Regions from separate parts of the Pantoea sp. At-9b genome, predicted to be linked through region 1. Evidence: riboswitches for the same ligand, from Rfam matches in the RefSeq annotation. Region 1 holds a riboswitch; the other holds the start of a gene.
What was found. Region 1 has a riboswitch for fluoride ahead of PAT9B_RS24575 (DHHA2 domain-containing protein). Riboswitches for the same ligand answer to the same signal wherever they lie in the genome.
Positions count from the first base shown of each region.

Region 2: another riboswitch for fluoride. It lies ahead of crcB (fluoride efflux transporter CrcB); the one in region 1 lies ahead of PAT9B_RS24575 (DHHA2 domain-containing protein).

Region 1 covers NC_014839.1:141,438-157,354, forward strand. Annotated here, with positions in the region: gene PAT9B_RS24560 (DUF2913 family protein) at 1-136, shown strand, start outside; gene PAT9B_RS31500 (histidine phosphatase family protein) at 451-660, opposite strand; gene eno (phosphopyruvate hydratase) at 763-2,052, opposite strand; gene PAT9B_RS24570 (universal stress protein) at 2,070-2,492, opposite strand; gene PAT9B_RS24575 (DHHA2 domain-containing protein) at 2,489-3,400, opposite strand; fluoride riboswitch at 3,480-3,551, opposite strand; gene PAT9B_RS24580 (Chromate resistance protein ChrB) at 3,695-4,246, shown strand; gene PAT9B_RS24585 (cation diffusion facilitator family transporter) at 4,281-4,895, shown strand; partial or broken gene PAT9B_RS24595 (hypothetical protein) at 5,333-5,602, shown strand; gene PAT9B_RS31210 (hypothetical protein) at 5,686-5,784, shown strand; gene PAT9B_RS31505 (methyl-accepting chemotaxis protein) at 5,764-5,880, opposite strand; gene PAT9B_RS31510 (JAB domain-containing protein) at 5,829-6,257, opposite strand; gene PAT9B_RS29460 (hypothetical protein) at 6,270-6,452, opposite strand; gene PAT9B_RS24605 (hypothetical protein) at 7,858-8,163, shown strand; gene PAT9B_RS24610 (biofilm development regulator YmgB/AriR family protein) at 8,397-8,660, shown strand; gene PAT9B_RS31395 (hypothetical protein) at 8,978-9,109, opposite strand; gene PAT9B_RS31400 (hypothetical protein) at 9,127-9,249, opposite strand; gene PAT9B_RS24615 (hypothetical protein) at 9,354-9,587, opposite strand; gene PAT9B_RS24620 (hypothetical protein) at 9,788-10,048, opposite strand; gene PAT9B_RS24625 (diguanylate phosphodiesterase) at 10,401-11,561, shown strand; gene PAT9B_RS24630 (hypothetical protein) at 12,198-12,458, shown strand; gene PAT9B_RS24635 (hypothetical protein) at 12,543-12,740, shown strand; gene PAT9B_RS31405 (hypothetical protein) at 12,831-12,956, shown strand; gene PAT9B_RS24640 (biofilm development regulator YmgB/AriR family protein) at 12,959-13,225, opposite strand; gene PAT9B_RS24645 (hypothetical protein) at 13,362-13,634, opposite strand; gene ycgZ (regulatory protein YcgZ) at 13,736-13,978, opposite strand; gene PAT9B_RS24655 (hypothetical protein) at 14,324-14,512, opposite strand; gene PAT9B_RS29465 (hypothetical protein) at 15,234-15,602, opposite strand; gene PAT9B_RS29470 (hypothetical protein) at 15,677-15,917, opposite strand, start outside.
Region 2 covers NC_014837.1:4,131,778-4,147,694, forward strand. Annotated here, with positions in the region: gene PAT9B_RS19100 (hypothetical protein) at 1-97, shown strand, start outside; gene PAT9B_RS19105 (sugar ABC transporter substrate-binding protein) at 177-1,097, shown strand; gene PAT9B_RS19110 (GNAT family N-acetyltransferase) at 1,141-1,647, opposite strand; gene PAT9B_RS19115 (ABC transporter ATP-binding protein) at 1,711-3,543, shown strand; gene PAT9B_RS19120 (GNAT family N-acetyltransferase) at 3,540-4,655, opposite strand; gene PAT9B_RS19125 (LysR family transcriptional regulator) at 4,869-5,768, shown strand; gene PAT9B_RS19130 (glutathione S-transferase family protein) at 5,868-6,809, shown strand; gene PAT9B_RS19135 (alpha/beta hydrolase) at 6,821-7,426, shown strand; gene PAT9B_RS19140 (sugar phosphate isomerase/epimerase) at 7,423-8,238, opposite strand; gene crcB (fluoride efflux transporter CrcB) at 8,346-8,723, opposite strand; fluoride riboswitch at 8,815-8,890, opposite strand; gene PAT9B_RS19150 (nucleoside hydrolase) at 9,021-9,938, shown strand; gene PAT9B_RS19155 (zinc-binding alcohol dehydrogenase family protein) at 9,935-10,963, opposite strand; gene PAT9B_RS19160 (GntR family transcriptional regulator) at 11,099-12,001, shown strand; gene PAT9B_RS19165 (MFS transporter) at 12,175-13,527, shown strand; gene PAT9B_RS19170 (LysR family transcriptional regulator) at 14,213-15,127, opposite strand; gene PAT9B_RS19175 (dipeptidase) at 15,130-15,917, opposite strand, start outside.

The sequences.
Region 1 (15,917 bases):
CCTGCCCGCCCGCATCACCGGAAATATTGCCGCGCTGGACAGGCTGCTGCAGCGCGCCGGCTGGCGGCGCGAACCGGCGGGTAATGACCCGCTGCTCCATCATCTTCTGGCGGCTGCACCTGGCAGCAGGGCCTGAAACGTCCCGGGCACAGCTGCGGGCTGCCAGGAAATCAGCAGCCGTGCTTATGCAACGGGGCCGCCCGTATCGTTCTGCTAAATGTTCCCACCAGGGTGGGAACCGGAGGACGGTTATCTTCAGATTTTTTCCTGATGGCAGGTCAGCGAGCGCAATGTGTCTGTAACGAGGCATACTGATGAAGCAGACCCGGTGCATTGAAATCTGCCGGCGGTATTGCCTTAAAACTTTTCTGCCAATAGCGCACCTGTGCCTCTCCTGGCTCAGGTGCTGTTTTGTCCTTATTCAAACCCTGTACCATAATGTCTTTCATTTTATCGCCAGTTTTTTTCGACTGGCAACCATGAGCGATCCAACCGATCTAATACCTGCCAGGTAGAACGTATGCATCGCTTCAGTGCTGAGCTGCAGACAACATTCGGAATAATATCGGCATTTTTAATGAACCTGCCGGCTCTGATGGCTTCGAGCTGTCCCCTGAAAGTCAGTGGCACATCAACCCAGCCGGTGAATCTGTTTTCCAGGTTCCAGTGACTCTAGCCATATAGCAACAGTATAAGGCCTGATGTCGTTATTATTAACCATTTTATAAATGTCCTGCGGTAACCGGGCTACTTACGTAGATTTTATCTTTTACGTACAAATGCCTTAAGTCCGGCATATTGCGCATCAGAACCCAGCTGATATTCAATCCGCATCAGTTGATTGTATTTCTCTATGCGTTCACCCCGGCAGGGAGCACCGGTTTTCAGATGACCAGCGCGGAGCGCGACGGTCATATCCGCAATAAAACTGTCAACAGTTTCACCGCTGCGATGAGAAATGAATGCTCCCCAGCCATTTTGCTGACAGAGAGCCACAGCATCAAACGTCTCGCTCAGCGTTCCGATTTGATTGAGTTTAATGAGGGCAGCCGTTGCCAGATTTTCCTCAATACCACGCTGGATATATTTCACATTGGTGACGAACAAGTCGTCGCCTACCAGTTCGACACGGTCACTCAGGCGCTGAGACATATACTTCCAGCCCGTCCAGTCATCCTCAGCCAGACCGTCTTCGAGCAAGATAATGGGATACTGGTCAATCAGCTCATCGTAATAATCCGTCATTTCTTCTGGCGTCAGCGCACTGTTTTCAGTTCGCAGCGTATATTTTTGTTCGTAGTAGAATTCACTGGATGCGGGATCAACACAGATACTGATATCTTCTCCGGGCCGGTAACCTGCCTTCTCAATTGCCTGTACGATAAAGTCGAGTGGCTGGCGATTAGAAGATACCGGAGGGGCAAAGCCACCTTCATCACCGACTGCAACAGGCAAATTTTTATTCAGCAGAATCTGGCGTAACGCCTGATAAACTTCACTGCCCTGACGAACGGCCTCTGTCAGGCAGGGAGCACCGTGTGGAGCAATCATAAACTCCTGAAAGTCAGCGCCCTGACCGCGCGCATGCACGCCACCGTTGATGATGTTCATGCAGGGAACCGGCAAAAGGTTAGCTCGCAGCCCGCCTAACCAGCGATACAGAGGCTGGCGTGCAGCCCCTGCTGCCAGCCGGGCTGTTGCGAGAGAAACGCCCAGAATGGCATTCGCACCGAGCCGGCTTTTATTTTCCGTTCCATCAAGAGCCAGCAAAACATTATCAATGTGGCGTTGCTCCCTGACGTCAAGTCCGGCCAGAACCTTGCTGATTGCAGTATTTACCGACGCCACCGCCTGCTTTACTCCTTTGCCACCAAACCGGCTGGCATCACCGTCGCGAAGTTCGACTGCCTCCCTGGACCCCGTACTGGCTCCTGATGGAACAGACGCGCGAGCCATCTGACCATCTTCAGTGTAAGCCTCAACCTCAACGGTGGGATTTCCGCGTGAATCCAGGATTTCACGTGCAGTTACTTTCTCCAGTTTAAAGTTCATGCTGCTCTCCTTATTTATCAGTAAATATGTCGGATCAACACGTCAACATTAAGATGGTTGATGTAATCCATTGACTTTGATGTTAATAAACCAAGAAAACGATTTCGGTGCCCTGCAATAATCAGATCAATGTTCAGATCCACGATGCATTCCTCCACATCATCAATATTGCTCATTGTAACCAGCACCCGTGTATCAGCCGGGACGGGCATTGCGGCTGTAAGACTGCTGAGAAACTCTTTGACCTTAATCACGTCGGCCGAAACCACGTCGTCCATGATGCTGTCAGAAACGTAGTTCATTTCCCGGTAATCGTCGCTGACGTGCGCAAGCGTAATTTTCATTGCAAGCTGCTCTGCCAGAATGGCGGCAAGTTTGACCAGAACAGCACCGTCTTCCCTGTCATGGATCAGAACAAGAGCATGGGAATAACAGGTCATAATGCTTCCCCCGTGTTTATTTTCAGGTGACTGGCAAGCCATGGCAGGAGCTGCTTTTTTCTGCTGAGCATGCCCGGTACGGAACAGGGACCAGCCTGTTTCAGCGCGGGACCGGCAAAATAGAGAGTGGAGAAGGATTTGACGATGTCCGTGACCATAAGCACAACAAGACCGGCCCCCGTCTGCTCAGCCAAATGGGACATCGCCTCTTTTAGGTGGCCCAGTTGATTTTGGACCTGTTCAGGTGAAGAAACTTCCAGCTGAGCAATGCGAACATCGGTTCCCGAGATGACAAATGCCTTGAGATCTTTCTCCAGTAGCTCTTCAGCATTAAGTCCGTCAGTGTCGGTTTTGGCTGCAAGTAACTGGGCAGTGAACGAACTCAAATTAACACCAGCCAGCTTGCTGATTTCAGCAACGGCACGGTAATCATCATCCGTCGTCGTAGGGGATTTTAGCGCAATGGTATCGCTGATAATTGCACCCAGTAACAGGATGGCATAAGCCGGTGGCAGCATTGCCCTGATCGGTGGCTCCATGATTGTCCAGAGCAGAGTTGCGCTACTACCAACCGGTTTAATCCACACTTCAGGTGGAAGATGCGTGATCAGGCCACCAAGGCGATGATGGTCAATGATGCCGATAATATTGCAGAGGGAAAGGAAACCGGGGCCCTGTGCGGGTTCGGTGAAATCAACCAGCCAGACGGGTTCATCCTCTCTGAGCATGATCAGGCGTTCCGGCAAATGTAATCCGGCAACCCGGAAAATATAACGGGTCTCGCGGCTTACCTCACCGAGCCGCCAGGCCCGGGCCCGGCGACCCTGACTGGAAAGCCAGAAGGCGGCGACAACAGCGCTACAGACAGCATCACTGTCAGGATTAGTGTGTCCAAATACGTTGATCATTATCCGGCCCTGAGTGTAAAGCATGCAGGCCATCGGAAAAACGAGAATGAGCCTGACATGCCTCTAATGAATACGAAGAGACATACCAGGCGTCATCAGCTCCAGCGAGGGAGCGGTTTGGATAAGGTGGAACGCCATCACCTTCGACTCAGTGTCTAACAGTTTTTACAAACAGGCAATGATTTTTATGGCAGTTTTTACCCATGCGAAAAATGTATGGTGTGAAGGAAGGAAACCTAATAACATCTGTTGCTACACTTTTATTGTAACCGTTGTTACATTGGAATTGATCGGATGATCTCACATAACTGGCTCCTGATTTCGTATAAGGTACCCTCTGAACCAGCACGTAAACGTATAGCGCTTTGGCGAAAGCTGAAAGCACTGGGAGCAGTGTATATACAGAACGGGGTTTGTCTTTTGCCAAAAAATGAAGAACACACCAGACAGTTGAAAATCATCGAAAATGAGATAGCTAATATGGCCGGAGAGTGTGTATTACTGGAATCAGTCGCACTTGATGGTGTCCAGGAAGAGAAGGTTATTGCCCGGTTTTGTTCCGACAGGGATGAAGAGTACACCGAGTTTCTTGGAAAGTGTCTGGACTTCGAAAACGAAATAGCAAAAGAAACTGCTATAAAACACTTTACTTTTTCTGAACTGGAAGAGAATGATGCAGAGCTGAAAAAGTTAAAGACGTGGCTGGAAAAGATCATGAAACTGGATTTTTACAAATCATTAATGAGCGAGACTGCGACTTTACGGTTAAATAAATGTGAGATTTTACTTGAGGAATATGCAAAAAAGGTCTTCGAAGCATCTGACGATAACTGTCAGGATTGCTGATTTTTATCGAAAACATCGTTCGGCGTGATTTCATATGAAAAATTATTATGCTGGACTGGGTGGTACCGAGAGAAAACCTCAGTGTTTTCTCCGGCCCAGACAGGCAGTTATTATAGTCTATCTGTTAAACTTAATTTATTTCATTATTGAATTTTCAATTGCATATAAGATCAAGGCACTGTCCATCTATGCTGATAGTTGCGATTTTATTGAGGATGCAGTAACCGCGATATTCATTTTTTCTTCCATGACGGAATCCTCGCGGATCATCACCATGACCGGGCGTATACTGTCACTTTTACTGCTACTACCCGGAATCGCTTTTCTGGTGGTCTCTGTGGATAAATTTCATGATCCAGTTACACCTGACATATTTCTTTTTAATTTAATAGGGATGGGTTCTTTGGCTGTCAATGTCACATGCGCATATCTGATGAGACGTTTTCGGATTAATAATAATGCCGTAACAAAAATGGGGTATCTCACATCACGCAATTACGTGATAGCCAGCCTGGCGCTGATTGTTGCTGGCATTTGCACATTGAACTGGCACTCCACATGGCCCGACATTCTGACAGGAACAGCATTATTCATCCTTAATTTTAATGCCGCCATCTCAGTCCGGAAGTGTATCTGCATCGCAAGCTGAGTTCATTGTGGAATGATACTTAGTTTTATCAGCAAAATTTCCAGTCCGAACTGTGCTCTCAGAACTGTGTTTTTATGTTCATGACTTATATGTTGACAGATAACTGTTTTGTGTGTGCTTACTTACAATACGTTTTCGCAGGTTACATTGAGACTAACCGAAACAGGGACAGGGACAGGGACAGGGACAGGGACAAAGATCAAAACGCGTTAATTAATGATATCAAACCGGATGCTTTTATTATGCGGGAAGCTAAATTATTTAATAAAGATGGTGAAGCGAGACTTTACGGCTGTTGAGCAACAGACAGGACTGAGAGGTTTTGTTGCTCCGGCAACGGATACTGGATAACACGTTGCAATATTTATGCGGGATCGCCTGCCGCCTTACAGCTCCAACATCCCTTCGGAACATTGAACATGCAGGAGATGAGCAAAATGGTTGATAAATTTAAAAATCAAAAGGCAACTTTAGTCACTGGTGGAGGCAGGCCCCGCTGGCTCAATCGTACGGTCGTGGGTGTCGGGTTCACCAGCGCTCTGGGAGATTTCTGTTATGAAACGGCCACCGTTATTTTGCCTGGTTTCCTGGCCGTGCTGGGTATACCGGCCTCATGGCTCGGGACATTTGAAGGAATTGCCGATGCAATTGCAGCATTTACCAAACTCTGGGCAGGATACATCGCTGACAGGCTTATTTACCGAAGGCGTGCTCACGCTGCCTGCCGGTTATCCGGGAATAGTGGCAGATAACCTTCTGGACGCTGGAACTGCGCACGACCCAGGAGCGATTGACCCGGGCCGTGCGCGAGGCGGGCCCGGATACCAATCGCGTGCGTCAGTGGCTGGAGAAAACCCGCCGCCGCGCGCTACTGATGCCCAAACGCTAACCAATCACCCTTCTGTGGGGGCGAACCTGTACCTGAAGCGGCCTCTACGGCGGCGTTAAGCGCGAGGATATTAGTCTGGAATGCAATGCCGTTAATGTCTTCAACCACTCTCCGCACCAGCCCGGCTCCCCGCTGCGTGGTACCAGCTTGCGACCGGCCAGCTCTCGCGCCTCGTGCGAGTTCTCCGCGTTGTGAGTGACGGTGACCACCGCCGCGTTAAGCTGCAGTGTTCTGTACACAACATCCGGGGGAATCCCGACGCTTGAAATAATTCCCTGAAACATCTCTTCATAAGCAAACAGCTGATGCTGGTTATTCAGAAAAGCAACAGCAAAAATTTCACGCGACCGGCCGACAAGTTTTACTCTGAAAAACACTCCGGACATCTCTGGTGAGGCAAAAAAGGTCCCGGTGGCGTAGCGATGATCGATGGCGCGTGCGGCTTCTTCAAGGATCTGACTCTCCGTGGCCATCACGTAATTTCCCTATGCATAACGAATCTGAAGACGTATAAAAAAGCGAACGTTATCGCTGATGTTTTCAATCCCTGTTGCAGTAGATACAGATCCAGAGTCGTTGAAGTTTTGGGCGTTATTGCTGGCCACTATTTCGATCAGCGCACGGGTGGTGGTCGCGTCAGGGGTGACGTCTAAGTAGGTATTTTGCATGGCACAGCTTCTTAAATCCGGTTGGGTAAGCGATTAGGCGATCTCAGCCTTTTCATTGCATAACCATCTCTGAGTAGCATTTTCAGATGGCTACATCCATCCATGCTGATTCGCCGGTTTCACCAAACAGTTCTAGGGAAAAATGACGGCTCTGATCCAGGCAGCCAGTGACGACACCGACAGCAGTGGGCACAGTTCAGACCAATCTGTGACGGTGTTGCATACCTACTGGGTCATGTGTCTGATGGTCCCGTGCAACAGTCTAGGCGGTCGTCTTCATGGATTTGCATTGCACTGAGTGACACAAGAAAATCCAGCCCCTCTGACAGTGCCGGGTTAAGGTAGTTGTTCTCCGGTCTCTTACCCCATGTTTTGGGCGATTTTAGCGTGGCGGTGTTGACGCTCTGTGTGTTTATGGCACTTCTACTGTTACGGTGTGTAGTCATGCTTCGGTCGATCCAGTCGCGGCGAAGGGCAAAGTAGCACCGGCAATGAACGAAGAAAGGGAGCCCCGCAGGCCGTAGTTCAAGTGAGTAGTTGTGTATGATGTCAATAGACTCGGTTAATTAATCGTATGTGACTGGCCCGCTCAGCTCATCCGTTACATTCGTCTGAACATCAGATGAAGCGCCGGCGCCAAAATCAGTGGAAGAGACCGACAGGCTTCACACCTGGCCGGGGAGGGCATTTATTTTTAATAACGGTTAATACCGCGCGATCCCGGGTTGGAAAATAATTTTTCGCAACTCATGTTTTTACGTCAGATAATTTCAGCAGCCTCTCCGCGCAATGAAATTTCTGTCACCGCTCCCGGAAGCCAGAACTGTAATATTTCACAGACTTGACGGCTGATACATCATGTATGCTGTTGTATCAGGTATACGGCCGTCAACGCATCCATGCGCATACCAGGATTCTTTATTCCTGTACGAAGCGGAAGGAAGATGGGGTATTTTTTTGGAAACCAGACTGGTATTTAAACGAAACCGGAAAATCACAAACATATTTCCTGTTGTCATGTGTAGGGAACCCGGCACGGTGAAAAGTCCCCCGCAGCCTTACAAAGGTTGCGTTGCCCTGCACACCTGGCATGCCATCTCAGTATGGCTGAAGCCGGCTTTCACCCGCACGTGTCCGCCCTCTTCAAATTTTTCCGCATACAACCTGAAATACGGCTCTGTAGAATTCATTCATCCGAAAACCATTTCATGCGAATGAATATCAACATCACACTAATAATTACTATATATCAGTACATTACACTTATAATTAAAGGTTCGGTTTATTCATCCTTATTAATCCGCAGACTTCAGCCAATAGATTACATTTAAATCCCACCAACCACTTTGCTATAATCAGGACGTGGTTAACAGAATTCGCATTCATTAATTAAGAGAGGTGTAACGTGTTGTACAGCGAAGACATGACCGGTCACGCAGTTATTGGTGAAGCAGCAGTCAATCTTGCCGTGCGTGAACAGGAAATATCCGTCGATGCGCTCCTCAAGGAGCTGAATCTAATGCTGAGAGCTGAAAAACTCAGCAGCCGTATTGCCCGCATCAGCGCGGCTATAAGCTGGCTGCGTGACTTCCGGACTGTAGGTGCGCGCGACGGTGCAGGTAAGGGGTGGATGCTCCCTGATGCAGACAACCATAGCGCTGGCGGCGAGGCCACTATCCGCCTTCAGGATGATGATGATGAAATGAGATAACCACATTCCGCGACAGCGGGCGTTGAGCGCCCGCCTTCAACTGCTTTCATAAATATTGATTACACGCATACGGACTGATTAGCAAAGCGCATTACTGTCCTGTCTGGCCTATAATGAACTTACCATCAGGTAAGCGCTGCAGATGCAACGTTGCAGGCAATACAATAACAATTCACGTAACCACTTCCATCGCCGTTATCCGCTCAGGCTGTTTCGGCAGGGACCTTCACAGCATGAAAGACACTAACTCGGTGACAGCAATCCGCGCCCGGCTGCAGAGCTGCGGCGATACACTGGCGGCAGAGCGTCAGGAGCTTGAGGCAGCAATACAGATGATTCTGGCCTCGGGCGGTCAGTTGACCAATAAAACGCTCATCATTCACGTCATTCGTGAGCTTGAGCATGAGCGTAACGTGCAAAGGCAGGGGGTGCTGCGCAACGTGCTGGAGCTGATCGTCACCCATACGCCCGACGACGCCGGCGGACAGGCCTCGTGACGTCAAAGCTCAGACCTGGGGGGATGTGCTTCAGTTAAGTTTTCCCACAAAAAGGCGGATAGCCCGCTGGCAGGCCTCACGCATGTTCACATCGGCGCTGGACTCCTTCAGGCGCCACAGCATACCGATGAGCTCGTGCGGGCTCACTGATCCGCCACTGCGCAGTATCTGCCTGATGGCCAGCCCGATGGCTTCGTGCACCAGGCGCTGTATCTCATGTTCGTTTTTCAGATGCGCTCCACTTATTGGGGATATATACAGTGTATCGCAGTAAGCGGTGCGCATAAATACGTACGAAAAAAACCGCCCGGAGGCGGTTAAATCAGCGGTGGGGCTCCCCTGTCGGGCGGAATATCTCTGTCGCCGCCGGGCACCTCGTCTTCGTGACCGGGCGCAGGCACCTCATCCGGCAGGGGCGCATCGTCATCAGGCATCGGGTGTTCAGACATTCTGCGCTCCCGCGGGGTCACTTCCCGCCCTTCTGCTTTGTGTTATCGCTGTCCCTGGTGTCTTTTTTGTTGCCCGCAGGCAGTTTGCTGTGGTCGGCGTCTTTGCCATCCTTCACATTTTTGTCATTACGGTCAGCCATGGTTACCTCCGTCACCCGGTATCGGGTAACATTAAGTTTAGGTGCATGACGGGATCCGGCGTGAATAATTATCAGGTCTGTGACTTAAGCGTAAAAACGGCTCATCATGCTGGCGGTGAAAGCGTGATGTCCCACATTTCGGACATGCTGTCGTCCACGCACAACCGGCAGATGCAGGCCCGTATGCCGAGGCGTTGTGAAGCAGTCTGATAGGCGTGCCGGTAGCTGAAGGCCGATCCCAGAAACTGACGCTCCGGGTGGTCTTCCAGACACGCGCAGCCTTTCACGTGCAGCCAGTCCTGCTTACTCACCCTGAGCAGATAGTAAAACTCCCACATACGTGGCCTCCCTTTCTGTTAAAGCAGCCAATGTATGCCTGAATATATAGTGGTAGAATTAATTTCTGACGCAATTTAAGTGCAGGAAAAATGGAGGTGTCGTCCCTGACAGATTCTCCGGCCGGTACACGCCTTCGCGAGACCGGTGAGGTCATCTACATCGTCGTCTTCCGGCCAGAGCCGGACTACGTCCTTTGGCGTCAGTTCTTCTCGTCGTTCAGGCCCGCAAGCGTCTGCAGGTACGGCACCCGCCGGACGGCCTGCTCCGGCTCGTGGAAGCTCTTCAGCCAGCTTCTGGCTTCGGATATTTCGGTGAGCCGGTTATCGCTGCCGCCGGCCTCAGCCATATTTCCGAGCTCGACAATAAGCGAATGCACACTTATTTCCTTTTCGCCCAGCGCCAGGCTCAGTGCCGCTTCGCCAATAATGACGTACCCTTTCCCGTCATGTTGAATAGACAAATTAACTACCTCCGTTTGACGTTAATGACAACCTCACGTCACACTGTAGACGCAGACGAAGAAAGTGCCCGATGGATATTCTGAAAACACCCTGATTCGTAATAATTTATGTCTGGACGAGTGGTTAAAGGAATCCACGCGCGTTGAAATGTTCTGCTCAGATATTCCCACGATTCTGCCTGACAGGCTCATTTACCGGAGCATCCATCACTCAGATAATTGTCCCGGACTACCGCAGGCTTCCCTGTCGGTACACTCCTCAGGTCCAGGTGCAGGTTTCCGGTCAGGTTTGAGAAATGACAGCCAGCTGCTATGGTGCCCGTGACAATCTGCGGCAATACGGAGTCTGAACATGCTTACAACAATAATTTACCGGAGTCACCTCGCCGAAGAGGTTCCCGTCAGCATCCTGCCGGGCATGGTGGAGAAGGCGAGCCTGCTGAATGCCCGCCATCAGGTCACGGGCATCCTGCTTTTTAACGGCACCCACTTCTTTCAGATTCTGGAGGGCCCGGAGGAGGGCGTGATGGATATCTACGGTCGTATCTGCGCCGACCGGCGGCACCACAACGTGGTTGAGCTGATGCGCGACTACTCACCGTCGCGTCGCTTCGGCAACCACGGGATGGAGCTGTTCGACCTGCGCCATCACGACAGAGGCAGCGTGCTGCAGGCGGTACTTGACCGCGGCACGTCTAAATACCGCCTGACATATGACGATCGCGGCCTGCAGTTCCTGCGAACCTTCGTGGAAGCCCGTGAGAAAGAAAACTATTTCGAGGTCCTGCCCGCCGATTACTGGGACTTTGTGCCGGATGAGAGCGGCTCACCGGCCCCGGCAGCGGGCGTCACCTTCCGCCCGGTGGTCGATCCGCTGGGGCGCGAAGTGACGGCCCTCGAGGCCATACCCGATGAAGCGCCAGACGGACTTACCGGCGAGGCGCTGTACGTGAACAACCTCGCCACGGTCACCGGGGCCCTGTGCAGGGCCGGAAGATCGTGCCCGGACGACATCATGCTGTACATCAGCATTCTGCCCATGACGCTTGTTTCTGTTCCGGATGCCGTCAGCCGGCTCGTCAGCGCCATCGAAAGCGCCGCGCTGGTGCCGCAGCAGATCATAGTGGGCGTCAGCGAGACGGAGGTCATCTCTCAGCTGGATGCGTTTTCTCAGTCGGTGCGCCAGCTGAAGCAGGCCGGCATCAGCCTGTCCATCGATAACTTCGGTGACGGCGCCGCCGGATTGTCGCTGCTGGCGCACGTTCAGCCGGACCGCGTGCGCATCGGTGCCGGGATCGTGCGCAATATTCACCGCAGCGGCCCCCGTCAGGCGGTGGTACACGCGGTACTGCGCTGCTGTTCAGCGCTGGAGATAAACGTCATCGCGGCAGGTATCGAGCAGCCGGAGGAGTGGATGTGGCTGGAGGCCGCGGGGGTCACTGACTTCCAGGGAGCGTTGTTCACCGCAGAAGGCGCGGCTGTGGCCTGGCCGGAGACCCGTGAGGCTATCTGAGGCGGCCGGAAGAAAAAGAGCCCGCGGGCCCCGGATGATTAACAGGATGCGCGGCCCGGTAAGACGGTTGCTGCGCGCTCAAGACGCCCACCGGCATTTCAGGCTTTTCCTGCCGCAGGGGTCTGCCACGGTTGGACTTTTAAAGCCAGATGCGGAAGTGGCTCATCATTGCCGACGCGTGCTTTGCGTCGGCTATATCAGCAGCCGGCGTTTGGTCTGGTTTGAGAAGTCGATGGCATAAATCTCGATGCCGGCGTCGCGCTGCTCGCTTTTGATTGCTGGGAAATGCATATCAGGCCAGCGGTTCACCTACAGCATAAACTCACTTAAAATCATTTTTTCGCCATTTATTGTTTTAAAATCAGTACTCTTTTGTCTGGTCTGCCCAGCGTAGAACTGGTTGCGAACTCTGCAAGCCATCAGCACCTGAGCAGCGTGGCCGCAGAAAGAAAATGCCGGCGCTGGAGTGAAATACCTTCAGAGCGCGCGAATTAATAAGAATGCCCCGGGCAGCATTACTGTGCGCGTCAGTACGCTGCGTCGGTAAAGTTTACTGCATGGTATCTTCTCCGGTCGTGTTCGTGTCAGTGAGGCTGTGGTAAGCTCTGCCCCCGAAACCTGCTGCCGGATAACCCCATGAAAAATAACTTTGACGACAAAATGGCCGACATCATGATTGGCGAGGCCGTGACGGCGCTGCTGGATGAGGACGTGGCCATCAGCTGGGCGGCCCTTACGGATCGCCTGCGGTCGGCCATTGAAAATGAAACTGATGAAGATCGCATTCGCGCGGGTCTGCGCGCTATCGAAGAGGTCCGTCGGGAAATGCATATCCGCGCCGGGAAAAAAACCGGGGTGGCCAGCGCCGCCGGACTGCCAGAGCAGAAGCTCCATTGATGCCCCTGAGGCACAGAGGTATCTGCTGCGGTGCCTTTCTGTTATACTGTACAGTTATCCACTACGGACACGGACGGAGGTCATATGAACGATGACACCACCGCCGAAGATATCTACGCCGTTATCGGAACGGTCGTGGCACGCCTTCTTAAGCCGGACCAGTACCTCACTCTTCACGAAATCACCAGCGCCCTGCATAGTATGGGCGAGGCGGCCGGCTCGGCCGGAATGCGCGAAAGCTGCGAACGCGCCGTCAGGATGCTGGCGCAGCAGATGCACTGACCTTCAGATTTCTCCCGTTCTGACGTACCCCCTTCGCACCATGACGGTGACGTGCCACACTGATAAGTGTGAAATCTTTTAAACCGGGAGATGCCTGTGAAAGTCTGGATTGCCGTAACCCTCGCCGCCGCCGTCAGCTGCTCCGTGTGGGCCTCGCAGGGGGGATTTGACTCCCCGGCTGCGCTGAACGCCGCGCACGCGGCGCAGCAGAAGTAACATCAGAAGCCTTCGTCGTCGGGCGTTTTGCCAACAACGATTTCCAGCGCGCTGCGCAGTACGTCAAGCTCGACCACGTCAGAGGTGCTTTCAAGCTCGGCAATCAGGTAAAGAATAATCGCTTTGCTCGTCACTTTTTTGCCGTGAATGACGATGTCGCGGATAACGGCGTCCAGCACGGCGGTCTCGGCGGCCAGTGCGTCGCCGCCGCTGCGAAAGTGCTGAATGATGTCTGCTTCGATCGTGGTGTGCTGTTCGTTAAGCTTCATGGTGTTATCCGTCAGGCCCTGCGGGCAAAAGTGGCCAGGCTGGCTGCTGCCTGAAATAAAAACGGCCACCCTACGGTAGCCGCATCCTGCGGGCATCCTGCCACTCTCCGCTATATACGGAAATTTATCCTCCAGATTATTTCTTACTGCCGCGGCCCGTGCCCGTCAGAACACCAAATGCCAGCCCGGCCGCGTTACGGCTTTCCCGGGACTGTTCAAATTCCGTCTGCACCTCGCCCAGTGCCATGGCGATGGCTTCACGCCTTTCCGGGACCCTCTCACTGGCGTCCATGCTTCGGAGCTGTCGCGCAACGCTGTCTGCACTGATGCTGTCAACGCTGCTGAGCAGAGCAACCACAGCCTCACCCAGTACAATGTCGGCGAGGCGTGTTAAATCTGTTTTCTTCAAATCCGCATCTCCCGGTTCATGCCCCCGCAGCGTGGCAGGACGGTCATTCCGGGCGGTCCTGAATGCATGCTGCGGGCATCGCTTCTTTACAACGGGGTAACTCAGCGCTCAAACAGCAGGCCGATTAACGTCTGGTAATGACGCTCTTCTTCAAGGCTCGATGCCACTTCAAGCCGGCGCAGTAACTTGGTACAGATGGCCTTACGGTTAAGGTTCTTGCCCGCACGCAGGATTTCCACCACAATCTGCCCCAGCGTTTCCTGCTGGGTCGGTGCCGATGCCTTGCTGAAGTAATGTGCAATGTCACTGGCGGTGTCCGGGAATTTCGTAACGTTCTGACGCATGGTTAACCTCTTGATGGTTAAAATGTAGTCGGCCCTGTCTGACCGTAAAGTTATACAACCAAATCAAACTTGTACAGCTGTTGAGTTGATGTACAGCTTATTTTTTTGTGCAAAAAGTGCTATGCGTTACTAAACAGTAACTTAGTTGAGTATCAGCGTGCGAATGATGAGTGAGGTGATGAAAGGGTTGTACAACAAGCAGATTATTTTGGTCAGCCGGGGGGATGGCTCAGGAAAGAAACCTGCCCGGTGTGTGATCCGGACAGACGGAGAGTCATTCAGTGCGTTGATCCCCTGCCCCCTCCGGTGACCCACCTCAGCTCGTCCCGGTTGCCCGGTAATGACTTAAACCCGCTGCGCCAGCGCTTTGCCCCTCTTACTCTGCACGCAGCACGCAGGATCTTCTTCAGCGGCAACCATATCAGCCAGCTCCCGGATAAGCGGGTCAACGGTAATATCCGCATTATTAATCGCCAGATGAACCGCAGCTTCGCCAATAATCATCCGGTTTTCATTATGATAATTTTCAGGCATGTTCAGCTCTCCCTCATCCTTATTACGTTATTTCAGTGTGGTGTTTTAATGAGCTGAAACCCGGTTCCGTACAGTTATTCTCAGTGCATTATCTCGTCAGGAAGAAATGACCTCCGCAGCGGAAAGATAAAAACACTTAAAATTCTGATGTCCGACAGGTCATCATGGGTAACCCTAAGAAAACACTGAGTAATCGTTATGCATACTCTGAAATAGTTTTCATCTTCAAGAGTCAGGGTGATATTAGGTTTAACCTCAGACGAGGATTTAACACGATTTTTAAATATCGATTATTTCAGCCCGAGAGGCATTGGCTGAAAAGTGCGTAATGGGAGAGGAAATTATGAGATATATTGTGGTGATTATTTTACACCAAGAAAGAAGATAATCAGGTAGTATATATTTCCTGGTTTAGCGTGCCGGGATGAAATTTTACCGCCGCCGCGCGTCTGTTTGGCTTAATTAAACTTCAGGTTTAGGGCCCCGGCGGCTGATAAGTCCCCCCTTAAGGCCGGCCTCGCGCGCGATCGGGGTAGTGTTTGAAATTGCCGCCGCTGGCGGCGGCGCCTTTGCTTCCCGCTTCAGAAGCGCGTGCCGGGTAGGCCGCTAAGTTTCCGGCGCCACCGCGTGTTGCTGTTGTCATGATGTCTAACTCAGTTAAAAGATGTCCTGAATTTCAGGACAGGTAAAGTGTGGCACGTTTACACAATACTGCCCGCCTTCAGAACATTTTTTTTCCGCAAATACGACGGCGGACACGTGTGGCACGACGGCTGAATCTGAAATGCGGGCAGGATGAGCCTCCCGGCTTGCCATTCAGCGATATGCGCAGGCTTTGTGCGCTGAACGCCAGCCAGCTGCGCACAGGGTGCAGGCAGCCCGACTCGCCTGTGCCGTCCCACACGTACACGTAGTGCTCCGGATCGCGCAGCGCCCAGGCAACCATCCCCTCCCACATCACCTTTGCTGCATTGGTCTGCGCGCTGTCGGTAATGATGATCGACCAGCGATGCAGAAAATGACAGAAGAACCGTTGCGCCAGGCCGTGCACCGCCCCCTCATGCTGCGGCTGGCGGGTACGCCACACCATGACCTGTATGCGGCGCGCTCCGGCGAGGTGAAGTTTTCAGTTTCTTCCAGCCTCACCGCATACACGGTCTTCGGCTAAGGCTCCTGCGTGACCAGCCAGTACTGGCGTTCTGTTCTGTTCTGTTCTGTTCTGTTCTGTTCTGTTCTGTTCTGCCAGAGGGTGTAGCCGAACGGAGTCACAAACCCGTGTAACGTAAAATGCTCCACGTCGCGGGCAAGAAATGCGCGGGTGTCGGCACGGTTGATGTCTTTCGGATTCAGTACCTGACTGAAGCTTGCGTCGGGCAGGGTAATGGGCATGCTGTCGTCCGCCGTT
Region 2 (15,917 bases), on a different replicon from region 1:
CTATGTGCAGGCTAAGGATTCAGCCGCCGACGGCAAAATGTGCGCGCATCAGCAGAATATGTATTTACCCGTTGTCAGCATCGCTGCCGCTTCGTAGTCTGCAAATGGTTTCATTTATCCATTCTTAATATCAATGAAACTTTCATTCTAATAACAACCTCACCCTGGAGTCCGCGATGAAAACCATCAAGGCGATCGTGTTAGTTGGTCTGTTGTGCAGCTCTGCCTCCGCGCTGGCGGAAAAAATCGGCGTATCAATGGCCTATTTCGATCAAAATTTCCTGACCATTATTCGTCATGCCATTGATAAAGAAGCCAAAGCGCGCGGGCTGGGGGTGCAGTTTGAAGATGCACGCGGTGATGTCGGTCGTCAGACCGATCAGGTGCAGAGTTTTATCAGCGCCGGTGTCGATGCCATCATCGTCGATCCGGTGGATTCCGCCAGCACCCCGGCCCTGACCAAAATGGCGCAACAGGCAAAAATCCCGCTGGTTTACGTCAACCGCTCACCGGGCGATAAAACCTTGCCGCCTGGCGTGGTGTTTGTCGGCTCCGATGAACGCGAATCAGGCACCTTGCAGATGGAAGCGCTGGCGAAGATGGCAAATTATAAAGGCAAGGTGGCGATCATGATCGGCAACCTGACCGATGCCGGAGCCCTGCAACGAACCAAAGATGTCGAGCAGGTGGTGGCGAAGTATCCGGGCATGAAGGTAGTGCTGAAGCAGACCGCGAACTACGCGCGCAACGAAGGCATGGATTTGATGCTGAACTGGCTGACCAACGGCGAAGAGATCGATATCGTGGCGGCGAACAATGACGAGATGGCGATTGGTGCCACCATGGCGCTGGCCCAGGCAAAAACTGGCAAAAAGATTTTGGTGGGCGGGATCGATGCCACGCCGGACGGCCTGAAAGCGCTGGCGGCCGGAACCTTGCAGGTTACGGTTTTCCAGGATGCGATTGGTCAGGGCAAAACGTCGGTCGATGTGGCGCAGAAACTGATCAAGGGTGAAAAACTGGATTCACACGTCTGGATTCCGTTTGAACTGGTGACCAAAGAGAATATGCAGCACTACGTCGAGAAAAGTGAGTAACGGCACGCGCCGTTACCCGCCATACCCTCAGCAAGGGCGCAATTTATTGCGCCCACTCTGCCCGCAGCACCGACATCACCACGATATCGTGGTACTCGCCATTGCGCAGGCAGGCTTTACGCCGCACCCCTTCGTGCTGAAAACCGAGACGTTGATAGAGGCGCAGCGCGCGCTGGTTATCGTGAAACGCCTCCAGCTCGATACGCTGCACACCCAGCCAGTTAAAGGCGTAATCCATGCCGGTACGGATCAGTTTTTCGCCAATGCCGCGCCCACTGAAGGCCGGATCAACGCTGATGCCAAAGCTGATACCGTGGCGAGTCCGTGGCCGATGATCCACAAACAGCGTCAGCTCCCCCACCAGGTTACCGTCGATTTCCGCCACAAAGGCGATAAAGCCCTCTGCCTCCATTTTCTCGAATTTTTTCTCCCAGGTGACAACACTGGGAAAGGGCAACTGCGTGGTCCATTGGTAGACTGCTGGCTGGCTGTACAACCGTTGGTACGCGGCCGCATCGCGCGGTTCACGGCCACGGATAAGCAAATCCATATCGCTATTCTCCTGAAAATTACACTAAGCTGAATGATTCAATGAGACGGAAAGAGTGACGCTATGCTGTATCGCCGTTTTGAACGTTTTATCAATATTTTCCAGGATGCACCAACAGATTCACCCCCTTCCACTGTCTGGCCGTTTTATCTCTACTATCTGCGCCAGGTTTGGCCAAGTTTTGTCGCCCTGCTGATTGTCGGACTGGTGCAGGCGCTGATTGAAGTGGCGCTGTTCAGCTATCTCAGCCGCATTATCGACCTGGTGAACCACTCAACCCCGGCCACGCTGTTTACTGATAACTGGCCGATTTTGCTGTGGATGGCGGTGGTGGCGCTGATTTTCCGGCCCATCGTGATTGCCTTGCATGATCTGCTGGTGCATCAAAGTATCAGCCCCAGCATGACCAGCCTGATCCGCTGGCAAAATCACAACTACGTGCTGCGGCAGAGCCTGAATTTCTTCCAGAACGATTTTGCTGGCCGCATCGCACAACGCATCATGCAAACCGGCAACTCATTGCGTGATTCGGCGGTGCAACTGGTGGATGCCATCTGGCACGTGCTGATTTACGCCGTCACCTCGCTGGTGCTGTTTGCCGAAGCCGACTGGCGGCTGATGATCCCACTTATCATCTGGCTGGTCGCCTATAGTCTGTCGCTGCGTTTCTTCGTACCCCGCGTGAAACAGCGCTCGGTGGTGTCTTCCGAGGCACGTTCGAAGCTGATGGGCACCATTGTCGATGGCTATACCAATATCGCCACCATTAAGCTGTTCGCCCATAACGATCTGGAAAAACGTTATGCACGCGAAGCGATTCAGGAGCAAACCGACAAAACCCAGCACGCCAGTCGCATGGTCACCAGCATGGATATCACGCTGTCGACGCTGAACGGCCTGTTAATTGTCAGCACCTCTGGCCTGGCGCTGTGGTTATGGAGCCAGTCGTTGATTAGCGTCGGCGCGATTGCGCTGGCAACCGGCCTGGTGATTCGCCTGGTCAACATGTCGGGCTGGATCATGTGGGTGGTAAACGGCATCTTCGAAAATATCGGCATGGTGCAGGATGGTCTGAATACCATCTCCCAGCCGCTCAGCGTGCAGGATGCCCCTGCCGCGCAGAAGATGCAGGTGACGCGCGGCCAAATCCGTTTCGAAGATGTGCGCTTCGATTACGGTGGCGGTCGCCAGGTGATCAATCGCCTCAACCTCAATATCAAGCCGGGGGAGAAAATTGGCTTGATTGGCCCGTCCGGTGCGGGCAAATCGACGATGGTGAATTTGCTGCTGCGGCTGTATGACCTGAACGGTGGCCGCATCCTGATTGACGACCAAAACATCGCCAACGTCACCCAGGAAAGCCTGCGTGGTCAGATTGGCATGATCACTCAGGACACCTCGTTGCTGCACCGTTCGATTCGCGAAAACCTGTTGTATGGCCGCCCGGATGCCACCGAAGCGGAGCTGATGCAGGCGATTCGCCGCGCGCGCGCCGACGAGTTTATTCCGCTGCTGTCTGACCCACAGGGGCGCACCGGGCTGGATGCGCACGTCGGTGAGCGCGGCGTGAAGCTGTCGGGTGGCCAACGTCAGCGTATCGCCATCGCCCGCGTGCTGCTGAAAGACGCACCGATTCTGATCATGGATGAGGCCACCTCGGCACTGGATTCAGAAGTCGAAGCGGCGATTCAGGAGAGCCTGGAAACGCTGATGCAGGGCAAAACGGTGATTGCCATCGCCCACCGCCTCTCCACCATTGCCAAAATGGATCGCCTGGTGGTGCTGGAGCAGGGGCAAATCGTCGAGATGGGTAACCACCGCGAGCTGCTGGCGCACAACGGTTTGTACGCGCGCCTGTGGCAGCATCAGACCGGGGGTTTTGTCGGCGTGGATTAATCGCCGCGTCGATACGGCAGGGCGTCGCGCGCCTCCGCTTCCCAGGCGCGGATCCCTGCCCGCTCCTGTTGCAGAAAATCGCCCACCGCCGCCCGTAGCCCCGGATGGCTGAGATAGTGCCACGAATGGGTGATCTGCGGTTCGAAGCCACGCACCAGTTTGTGCTCGCCCTGCGCACCCGCATCAAAGCGCGCGATGCCCTCGGCCATCGCGTAATCCATCCCCTGGTAGAAACAGGTTTCGAAGTGCAGCCGATCAAACTCCGCCAGGCAACCCCAGTAGCGGCCATACAAGGTGGTGCCATCTACCAGACAGAAGGCCATCGCCGCCTGTTGCCGTTGTAGCGAGGCGATGCACACCCGGATACTGTGTGGCATCCGTTCGGCCAGCAGGCTGAAGAACTCGCGTGTCAGATAGGGCCGCTGGCCGCGCACCGCATAGGTATTGGCGTAGCAGGTGTAAATAAAGTCCCACTGATCTTCACGCAGCTGATCGCCGCGATACCAGTCAAAAGCAAAACCGTTGCTGGCTACCTGTTCGCGTTCTTTACGCAGCTGTTTACGTTTCCGCGACATCAGGGTGTCGAGGAAATCCTGGAAATCCCGGTAGCCCCGATTGTGCCAGTGATACTGAATGCCGAGACGCGCCAGCCAGTCCGGTGCCTGTTCGAGCATGGCATTGGCGTGCGGTGTGGTGAAGTTGATATGGGCGCTGCTCAGGCCGTGCTGATGCAGGTAATCCGGTAATTGCGCGAGTAATGGCGCAGCATCACCCAACAGGCGCGCGCCAGTCACCGGGCTGAACGGAATCGCGCCCAGCCATTTGGGATAATAAGGGATACCCGCCCGCTGGCAGGCATCCGCCCAGGCGTGATCGAACACATATTCGCCCCACGAATTACGTTTGCGATAGCCCGGCAGCGCCGCACGCACCTCGCCCCGCTCGCGCCAAATGAGGTGATCCGGCTGCCAGCCGCTTTCCGGCCGCACGCTGCCGCTCTCTTCCAGCGTGAGCAGAAAAGCGTGGCGTAAAAACGGTTGATCGTCAGGTAACAATGCATCCCACGCGGCGGCGCTAATCTCCGCCAGCGATGACAGGTGAAGCAAAGACATCCACGGCTCCCGGCCTGATAAAAGCGAACCTGTAGTCAAACAGGTTTTGTCGCCGGGGGAAAGGTGCAGCGCACCGAATGCGAACTTAAACCAGAGCGCTGTGTCGGAAAAAAGCGCGCGATAAATCGCGCCGCTACGATCAGGCAGATTTTTGTAGCGGCGTGATTTATCGCGCGTTATATACTCCGCTTTTGTTTGCCATCAGGAAGCGCCATGGATCGTCTTGATTGTGACCGGATGTTTGTTGCCGTGCTGGAAGTCGGCAGCTTCGCCGGTGCCGCCGCGCGGCTTGGCACCAGCAGCGGCCAGGCGTCAAAACTGGTATCCAGACTCGAGCAGGAGCTGGGCGTACAGCTGTTTAAACGCAGCACGCGCGCGCTATCACCTACCGAAGTGGGTCGCGCTTATTACGAACGGGTAAAAAGCCTGCTGGAAGCCTTCGACACCCTCGATGCCACGGTGCGCGAAAGCGCCACGACCCCAACCGGACGGCTGAAGATCAGCGCCCCCGGCACCTTTGGCACCGCCGTGCTTGCCCGCGTGCTGGTGGAGTTTGCCCGCACCTATCCGCAAATCGAACTGGACGTGAATTTCTCCGATCGGGCGGTGAATATCGTCGATGAAGGGTTTGATATGGCGATTCGCATCGGCAAGCTGGATGACAGCAGCCTGATCGCCCGCCGTCTCGGTGATGTGGCGGTGCGCGTGGCGGCTTCGCCCGGCTATCTCCAGCAACACGGCACGCCGCAGCACTGGCGCGATCTGGCTGCGCACCAATGTATCAGCGACACCAATTTCCGCGATCCCTGGCACTGGCCGTTCATCACCCCCTGCGGTGATAGCGTCAATATGCCGATTCGCGGCCGCCTGTGTTTCTCCAATACTGAAGCCTGTTTACAGGCCGCGCTGGCCGGGCTGGGTATCGCGCGCTTACCGGGCTTTATTGCCGCACCCGCACTGCAACGCGGTGAGATCGTGTCGCTGCTGGATGCCTTCGCCACCCCGCCGCTTGGCCTGTTTGCGCTTTATCCCCCTGCCCGCCATCTGGCGCAGAAAACCCGTCTGCTGATCGACTTCCTCGCCGAGCATTTCCGCCATTCTCCACCGGGCTGATTCCTTCCATTTTGGAAGCAATGAAAGCCATTTTGCCCGGATTATCACCCCTCCGGCAGCGGGTTAAGCTAACCAACATCACCACAGAGGAGCAGAGCGATGTTGGTAAACGGTAAGTGGAGCGCAGAGTGGCATCCGGTACAGGCCACCGATAAACAGGGCGGCTTTGTCCGTCAGACATCGAGTTTTCGCCATTGGATCACCTGCGATGGTTCCAGCGAGTTTGCTGCCGAGCCGGATCGCTATCACCTCTATGTGGCGCTGATTTGCCCGTGGGCCTCGCGTACCCTGATTGCCCGCAACCTGAAAGGGCTGGAGCAGGTGATCAGCGTGTCGGTGGTGGAACCACAACTGGGCGACCAGGGCTGGCATTTCGGTGATTATCCTGGTGCCGATCGCGATACCCTGAATAATGCTGAGTATCTGCATGAACTCTATACCCGCGCCGCCGCCGATTTCACCGGTCGTGCCACCGTGCCGGTGCTGTGGGATAAAAAGACCGGGACCATCGTGAATAACGAATCCGCCGATATCCTGCGCATGCTGAACAGCGGTTTTGGCGATCTCGCCGATAACAGCATCGATCTGTACCCGCAGGATCTGCGCAGCGAGATCGATGCGATCAATGAATCGATCTATCCCCGTCTGAATAACGGCGTGTATCGCACCGGTTTCGCCACCACGCAAATCAGCTATCAGCAGGCGTTTCAGGATGTCTTTAGCCAGTTGGATGAGCTGGAGGAGCGCCTGAGCGATGGCCGCACCTTCTTGTTGGGCGAGCAGCTGACCGAAGCCGATATTCGCCTGTTTGTGACGCTGATCCGCTTTGACGCGGCTTACCATGGCCTGTTCAAATGCAACCTGCGCCGCTTGCGCGACTATCCGCTACTCAATCGCTACCTGAAGAGTATGCTGTCGGTGTCCGGCGTGCGCCAGACAGTGAATATCGACCATATCAAGCAGGGCTACTATTCCATCAAAGCACTGAACCCAAATGGTATCGTGCCGGCTGGCCCGGATATGGCGGAATACGGTTTTTAAGGAGCGGTAAGATGGCAAAAGCGTTAGTGATTTTTCTGCACGGCGTCGGCAGCAATGGTGACGATTTGGCGGTGCTCGGCCAGCATTGGGCCAGCCTGCTGCCGGATGTGGCGTTCGCCTCACCGAATGCCCCTTATCCGTTTGAACACGGTATGGGTTATCAATGGTTTAGCCTGAACGGCGTCACCGTGGAAAACCGTCCGGCACGCGTGCGCGAAGCACGTGCCGCGTTTGACGCCACGCTGCAACAATTGATGGCACAGCATGGCTTTGCCGATGCCTGGGATAACGTGATTCTGGTGGGCTTCTCGCAGGGGTCGATTATGGCGCTGGATGCCCTGGCCTCGGGCCGTCATCCGCTGGCGGGTGTGGTCGCGTTCTCTGGCCGTCTGGCCTTTGATGGCCCCTTAACGCCGCAGCCACTGACGCCTGCGCTGCTGATCCACGGCCATGCTGACGGCGTGATTCCGTGGACCGAAAGCGAATCTGCCGCGCTGCGTCTGAAAAGCGCGGGTGTGACGCTGGAAACACGCTTTGAACCAGCCACCGGGCACACCATTTCGTCGCAGGGCGCGATGCAGGCGGCCGCCTTTATCGCGCAATGTTTACAGGATTAAGGCCAGTAGCGATTGAGCGCGGTCCAGGCCTGTTGCGCCGCCACTGCCGGTGGCTGCGCTTTTAACGCATCGTTAAACACTTCAATGCCGACCGGCCCGTTGTAACCGGCGCTTTTCAACTTATCGACAAAACGCTCGACTTCGATGATGCCGTCACCGGGCAATAAACGCTGGTGACGTGCAATATCGATAATCGCGTCGTTATTCTGCGGCGGCAGCGCGGCCATATCACACAGCTGCACTTCATAGATGCGATCGGCGGGAATACCGTCCAGTTGCGAAGCATCGCCGCCCCGCGCACAGATGTGGAACAGATCGACCACCAAACCAATGTTCGGTTGATCTAGCCGTTGCAGCCTCTCCCATGCCAACGGCAGGGTGTTATCGACGCTGCACCACGCCATTGGCTCATACATGATGCGCATTTTGTAGCGCGCCGCTTCCGACGCCATCCACTGCAAATCCTCATCGATACGTTCTGCGAGGCAATCTTCACGCGTGGTCGCCGGTGCCTGGATGGTGTCGCAGCCCAGCGCCTGGGCGACCTGAATAAACTGACGCAGTTCTTCACGCTTCTGCTGGCGTTCACGATCTGGCGCACCGGTAAAATCGCGTAACACCTGCAAGTTGGTAAACGAAAGCTGCTGCTGAGCGGCCAATTGTGCCAGCGCCAGAGTGCCCTGCGCGCTGGCCTGAACATCTTCACGCCAGATTTCAACCTGATCAAAGCCCGCTGCGTGCGCTGCACGCAATTTCTCTTCAGGCTCACCGTTTAACAACACCAGGTTAAGGAATTTGGGGTGACTACTCATCAACGTGCTCCTTAATCGTCCGGATAAATCGGTGACACGTTCTGTGCGTCACACGCACAGAACTCTGACCAGTATCTACCTCTTAAAGGTTATTTCAAGCGCTCCGTTTAGCCCAGCAGGTTGACCACGGCGAAACCGGCAAAGGTCATCAGCACTGAGCCAACCACATGCACCAGCACACTCGACATCGCCCACAGATATTTACCGGATTGCAGCATCACCATGATTTCCGCTGAAAATGCGGAGAAGGTCGTCAGACCGCCGCAGAAACCGGTGATAATCAGTAATTTCCAGGCAGGATCGAGTTGGGGATTTTTCAGCAGCCACGCCATCGCGCCACCAATGATAAAACCACCGATCAGGTTCACCATGAGGGTGCCTGGCGGCAGGTTGGGGAACAGGGCGTTAAAGCGGACAGAAATCAGCCAGCGCAGCGTACAGCCCACGGCACCACCCAGCACAACGGCCAGTAAAGACTTCAACATAAATGTGTAGCTCCTGATGTTTAAAACGCGCAGGGCCGCGGCAGGACAGAAAAACGCCTGACACACCGCCGTCTCCCGCGCAGGGATAAGAGTGTTGTCAGGCGTCATCAGCCGTCTGTTGCCAGAACGGCGGTTGGGGAAGGTGGCACGCCATCACCTTAAGGGGGTTGATAATACGATGGCTGGCGCTGGCAAACAATATGTGACGTTGCGCAAGGTAATCGTCCGGACAAATTGGTGTATCACCCAACACATTTATGTTTTAACCTGGACGGCAGCGATTAACTGGAGATCCTCATGCGCACCCTGATTTTTGATACCGATATCGGCGTGGATGACGCCTTTGCGCTGGCGTATGCCGCGCGCACCCAGAAATTACTGGGTATCACCACGGTATTTGGCAACGTGGCGGTGGGCCAGGCGGTGAAAAATGCCCGGCTGTTTTGCGAGAAAATGGGGATTGATGCCCCGGTGTATCGCGGGTGTTCACGCCCGCTGGCGCAGGCCCCTTCTGAACCGGCGCGTCTGCATGGGGAAGATGGTTTGGGCGATGCCTTCAGTAATCCACATAGCGATCAGGCGCCTGGCGCGGTGCAATTTATTATCGACAGCGTGCGCGCTCACCCGCATGCCATCACTCTGGTGGCAATTGGTCCACTGACCAATATCGCCAGCGCCATAAACCAAGCCCCGGATATTATTCCGCTGGTGAAAGAGTTGGTGATGATGGGTGGCGCATTCGGCACCGACGGGCACAGCGGCAATGTGACGCCGTTCGCCGAGTTCAATATCTGGAAAGACCCGCACGCCGCCGATCAGGTGCTGTCCTCAGCCTTAAAGGTGGTGGTACTGCCGCTGGATGTCACCCATAAGGTATTGATCACCGCCAACGAGGTGCAGCAACTTAATCAGCCGGTGTTGAGCGCCATCTGCCGTCCCTATCTGGCGTATAGCCTGGAGAAAGAAGGCTTTGCCGGGATGGCATTGCACGACACGCTGACCCTCTCCTGGCTGGCGCTGCCGCATGCGTTTCACATCACGGAAGCGCCGGTACGGGTGGTGACGGCAGGGATCAGCAGCGGCCAGACGCTGCGCCGTCTGAACGCCCTCGCCTCACGCCATGATCCCTTTGCCGGATTGCATGCTCAGCGCCTGTGTCTCGGGGTGGAGGCTGACGCAGTGCGCCAGCACTTTTTCGCCACATTGCAGGCTTAGCGGGCGAAGTGGATGACGCCTTTGATCAGCTCGCGGTTGTTGATCACCTCGGGTTCAAAGGTCTCTGCCAGGGTAGAGAAATCATAATGTCGATTGAGCATCATGTCGGCACGTAGCTGACCGTTCGCCATCAGTGCGCGCACTTTGTCGAAATCTTCGCGCGTGGCATTGCGGCTGCCCATCAACGTGGTCTCTTTTTTGTGGAATTCGGTATCGGGGATCACCAGGTCGCCTTTGTGCAGGCCGACAAACACGATGGTGCCGCCGTGGCGAATCAGTTTCACCGCACCGTTCATCGCCGCCGGGCTGCCGGTGGCATCAATCACCTTCGCGGCCAGACGTCCACCAAACTGCGCACGCAGCGTGGCGTCAAAATCCGCATCCAGTGGGTTGATGGTTGCCAGCCCCAGTTGCTGCGCGACATGCGTCCGCCGCTGTTCGCTGGTATCCGCCACCACCACCTGCGCGCCAGCGGCAGCGGCAATCGCTGCCACGCCAAGGCCAATCGGCCCGGCACCGACCACCAGCACCTGTTCATCCGGCATAACTGCGGCCCGGCGTACTGCGTGGGCGCTGATGGCAAATGGCTCGATCAAGGCTGCCGCTTCTGGGGCGACATCATCCACTGCCAGCAAATTGTCTTGTGGCACGCTGAGCAGTTCACAGAAGCCGCCGTCCTGATGCACACCAATCACCGAGATGTTTTCACAACAGTTGGTTTTGCCGCTTTGACAGGCATCGCACTGCTGGCAGGCAACGTAAGGGATCAGCGCGACACGTTGCCCCGGCGTAAAGCCGCTCGCCTGAGCACCTAACGCCACCACTTCACCGCATAACTCATGGCCCAACACGCGTGGATAACTAAAAAATGGCTGATTACCCGCCCAGGCGTGGATATCAGTGCCACAAATCCCGGCGGTAATCGGCTTGATCAGAACCTCGTGGGCGGCCGGTGTCGGTTTGGCACGCTGCTGCCACACCATGCTACGGGGTTCCGCCACCACCAGGGTTTTCATGCTTGTCATAGGTTTCTCCTGTGCTGATGTCACAGTTATGGCGAGAATCGATGTTAACGGCTTGTTGCGCACGCGAAAATGTGAAGCAGAACGATTTTTTTGGGCTTTCGATGGTTTTTAATAAATAAAAAACCGGAGTGTGACATGAGCCGAAGCCAAAATTTGCGTCAGAACGTCATCAACCAAATGCTGGAGGGCATCGCGCAGCGCCATATTCGCTCGCCTTTACCTCCGCAGGCTGCGCTGGCGGAGATGTTCAATATCAGCCGGACCACCGTGCGCCATACCCTGCATTACCTGCACCAACGCGGCATACTGGAGAAGGTGGATGAGACTTACGTGATCGTGCGTAACCCGAGCGATGAGGATGGTTTCAGCACACTCACCCCGCCGATCGAACAGCAGGCCACGCAATTTGAACAGGCGTTTTTTAATTTGATCAACCAGCGGCTGCTGATGCCAGGCGATACCTTTACCGAGCTGCAACTGGCACAGCGGGTGAAGGTCAGTCCGGTGGTAGTCCGTGAATTTTTGCTGCGTTTTATGCGCTACAACCTGCTGGAGCCAGTGAAACGCGGCCAGTGGCGCATGAAAAAGTTCGACCAGAATTACGCGGAAAAACTGTTTGAGCTGCGCGAAATGCTGGAAACTCACGCGTTAAATCGTTTTCTCAACCTGGCATCAGAGGATGAGCGCTGGATTCAGGCGCGCGATCTTCTCGACAGGCATCGTGCGATGCGGGACACCATCGCCAGCAATTATCGCCACTTCGCTGCGCTGGATAAGGAGATGCATTCGCTGATTCTTTCCGCCGCCAACAATCCGTTTTTTAATCAATCGCTGGAGATTATCTCGGTGATTTTTCATTCGCATTATCAATGGGATGAGAGCGATCTCAAGCAGCGCAATATTGTGGCGCTGGAAGAACATATGGCGATCCTCACCGCGCTGATCAGCCGTCAGGATGTGGAAGCACTGTGCGCGCTGCATACCCATCTCGATACGGCCAAAACCTCAATGATCCGCTCAATCCGCCAGTACAATTAAAAACCGATTAAAAACCACAAAGCATTAGCTCCCGCACGAATCAGAAACATCTTTGCAACATCCTGTCATCTTTGCTTCTAGTCTCGGAACCATCTGTTGAGGTCGCATCGGTTGGCGACCACAGAACCCCACACTGACTGATAACGATAAGTACCCAGATCCGGGAGGTTGCAATGGAAAATACGTCGGCTCGTGGTCGCGAGACAGCGCCAGCCCCAGCCGCAGATGGACGTGAATTTGTCCCTGCACGCGGCGATGTGGTGCGCTCACCGCGCATCAGAAAGATTCAGATGACGGCAATGCTGTTGCTGCTGTTTGCCGCCATCATTAACTATCTCGACCGCAGTTCGCTGTCCGTCGCCAATATGACGATTCGTGGAGAGTTGGGTTTGTCAGCCACCGAAATTGGCGTGCTGTTGTCTGCGTTTTCGCTGGCGTATGGTCTGGCACAGCTGCCATGCGGCGCACTGCTGGATCGCAAAGGCCCACGCATTATGCTGGCGATTGGCATGTTCTTCTGGTCGTTGTTCCAGGCCGCCGCCGGTATGGTGCATAACTTTACCCAGTTTATTCTGGTGCGCATCGGCCTCGGGATCGGCGAAGCACCGATGAACCCGTGCGGTGTGAAGGTGATCAACGACTGGTTCAACATCAAAGATCGCGGCATGCCGATGGGAATGTTTAACGCCGCCTCGATGATTGGTCTGTCGATTGCTCCGCCCATTCTGGCCGCGATGATGCTGGTGCTGGGCTGGCGCGGCATGTTTGTCACCATCGGCGTACTGGGGATGTTCCTCGCTATCGGATGGTATCTGACCTATCGCGATCGCGATAACAACAAACTGAGTGCGGAAGAGATCCATTATTTACAGGCGGGTAGCGTGGCATCGCGCAAGGAGCCGATCAGTTTTGCCGAGTGGCGTGGGCTGTTTAAGCAACGCACCATGTGGGGCATGATGATTGGTTTCAGCGGCATCAACTATACCGCGTGGCTGTATATCGCCTGGCTGCCGGGCTACCTGCAATCCACCTATCACCTCGACCTGAAAAGCACTGGTTTGCTGGCGGCGATTCCGTTCCTGTTCGGTGCCGCTGGGATGTTGCTCAACGGCTATGTGGTGGATGCGCTGGTCCGTCGTGGGATGAATGCGGTGAAGGTGCGTAAGGTGAGCATTGTCAGCGGTATGTTGCTGTCTGCGGCGTTTACTGCCTTTGTTACCCGTGCTACCGACACCACCAGCGCAGTGACGCTGATCGGCATGGCGCTGTTCTGTATCCATTTTGCCGGAACGTCCTGCTGGGGGCTGATTCACGCCAACGTTACCGCCCGTATGACCGCCTCGGTCGGCAGTATCCAGAACTTTGCCAGCTTTGTGTTCGCTTCGTTCGCACCGATTGTTACCGGTTGGGTGTTGGATACCACCAAGTCCTTCAGCCTGGCGCTGATGATTTGTGCCGGTGTGACGGTGGTGGGGGCGCTGGCGTATCTGTTGTTGGTGCGTAAACCGATTGCAGATGGGGTTTGATTTTAGTTGCCATTGGTGGCGGGAAGGTTCCGCCCGCTGGCTCTGAGAAGGTTCCGCCCGCCAGGCATTAGGGAGTTTCAGTTGCAACGTGCAGGCGGACGGGTTAAGGCCCGAAGGCGCGGGCCTTAACAATCCGCGCCCTGCGGCGTCCTCGCGCAGCGCATAGCGCTGTCCCCTCGCTTATCACTCAGGCCATACGGACCGCGCGGATTCGCCATCCATGGCTCATTCCGCTCTCTCGCCGCATCCATGCGGCTCGTCCTGGCCTTCCCTCTGCGCTCGGCGCTGTGGATGCCGCCCACCCCACCGTCTGAAAGACCGCAGAAAACACAAAAAACAAAAAATAAAAAACGGAAAGCAAAAAGAAAGGGACTGAAAAACACAGGTTTTGCAGCGGGGGGTGGGGCACCATCCGGACTCGCTGAGCGAGTGAATGCTGCCAGGATGAGCCGCATGGATGCGGCGAAAGGCGGCGTTGAGCAGGAGCGAATCGCCGCCGGTCCGTCGGCAGTTGTAGCGGCGCGATTTATCGCGCAAAAAACACCGCGTAGCGGCGAGGGAGGCTGGCGCGAGGCCCGGGATTGCAAAGGGTGCGGCCAGGCACCCTTTGCTCGGTCGCCGCACCGGCGAACTGCAACTGCCACTGCTCGTGGCGAACGAAACCCGCTCAGAGCGAACGAATGCCCTACGGCTTCACCGTAAAAAACCGTGATTCACATTGCCGCGCGATCTCCCACAACTTATTACGAATCACCTGTTTCAATTGCAGGGTCGATTGTGACTGAGGCCGATCACGGCGGCTAATCAGCATCACCTCAAACGGCAACGGTTGTGCCACCGGCAGCAGTTTCAGCTGATCGGCATAGCGACAGGCGGTAAACAAATCAACTATCCCCACGCCGCCGCCCGCCAGCACCATGTCGGCAATCACCGAGTAGGTCTTAATCGACAAGGACACCCCGGGATTTAACCCCTTATCGCGCAACGCACGATGCAGCACACGCCCCAGCGGGTCCTGGCTTTGCATCATCAGCAAATTATTGGCGCACAACCATTCGAGGGTGACCGGTTCATTGTGGGTGTGATACTGCGGCAGCAGCGCGACCATCGAGGATTGAAACAAAGGTTCCGCCAGCAGCTCCGCATCCACCTGCTGCCCAAACACCAGCGCGAAGTCGAGCTGATTATCGAGAATGCTGCGGCACAGGGTGCTGAAGTGTTCAGTGACCAGCTCCACGCTAACCGACGCCGCCTGTTGCCGCCAGGTCACCAGCGCCGGAGCCAGCACCATCTGACCAAAAGCATGCGCCGCGCCAACGCGCACCGTCTGCCCTTCGCCGCGCCGCAGTTGCTCCGTCAGCTCGGTAATCGATTGCAAACGTTGATACAGTTCTTCCACTTCCGGCAGCAGACGCCGCCCTTCTGCGGTGACAATCATCCCCTGCGCACGCCGTTCAAACAGCGCAAACCCAAGCTGCTGCTCGGCGTGATTCAGCACCCGGCTGACATTCGGTTGCGACACATTAAGCAAGCGCGCCGCACCGCTGATACTGCCGGTCTGCACAATCGCCTGAAACACCTCAATATGTCGCAATCGCACGATTATTCGCCCCAGGTGGCTTCAAGCACACGCAGCCAGTTGCCGTAGCAGATTTTCTCCAGCAACTGTTGCGAATAACCGCGCGCCGCCAGCGCATCCACCACCAGCGGAAAACCGGCCACATCTTTCATATCACCCGGCATGGTCGCGCCATCCAGGTCGGAACCAAAACCAACGCCATCTTCACCCACTTTTTCCAACAGATATTCCACGTGACGCACGATAGCATCGACAGTGGTAGGCGCGTGGCGATCGCCATCTTCACGCAGGAAGGGCACGGCAAAATTCACACCGACAAAGCCCTGCGTTGCCGCAATCGCGGCCAACTGACGGTCGGTCAGGTTACGCGACTGAGCACTCAACGCATGCGCATTGGAGTGGCTCGCCACCAGCGGTGCCGTGCTGATCTCCGCGGTATGCCAGAAACCTTTCTCATCCATATGCGACAGGTCAACCATAATGCGGCGCTGATTACAGTCACGTACCAGTTGCTTACCCGCCGCCGTCAGGCCATTGCCGATATCGGGTGAGGAGGGATAACGGAAGGGCACGCCATCGCCAAACTGGTTTGGCCGGCTCCACAGTGGCCCAAGGGTACGCAGCCCGCTGGCGTAGAGGATGTCCAGCAGCTCGCCATGCGTATCCAGAGCTTCCGCGCCCTCCACATGCATCACCACCGCCAGTACGTCTTTGCGCATGCACTCACGAATGTCACGCACGCTGCGACAAATTTTTACCTGGCCCTGCGACGCCTGCTCAATACGCAGCAATAACGCCAGCATGGAGAAGG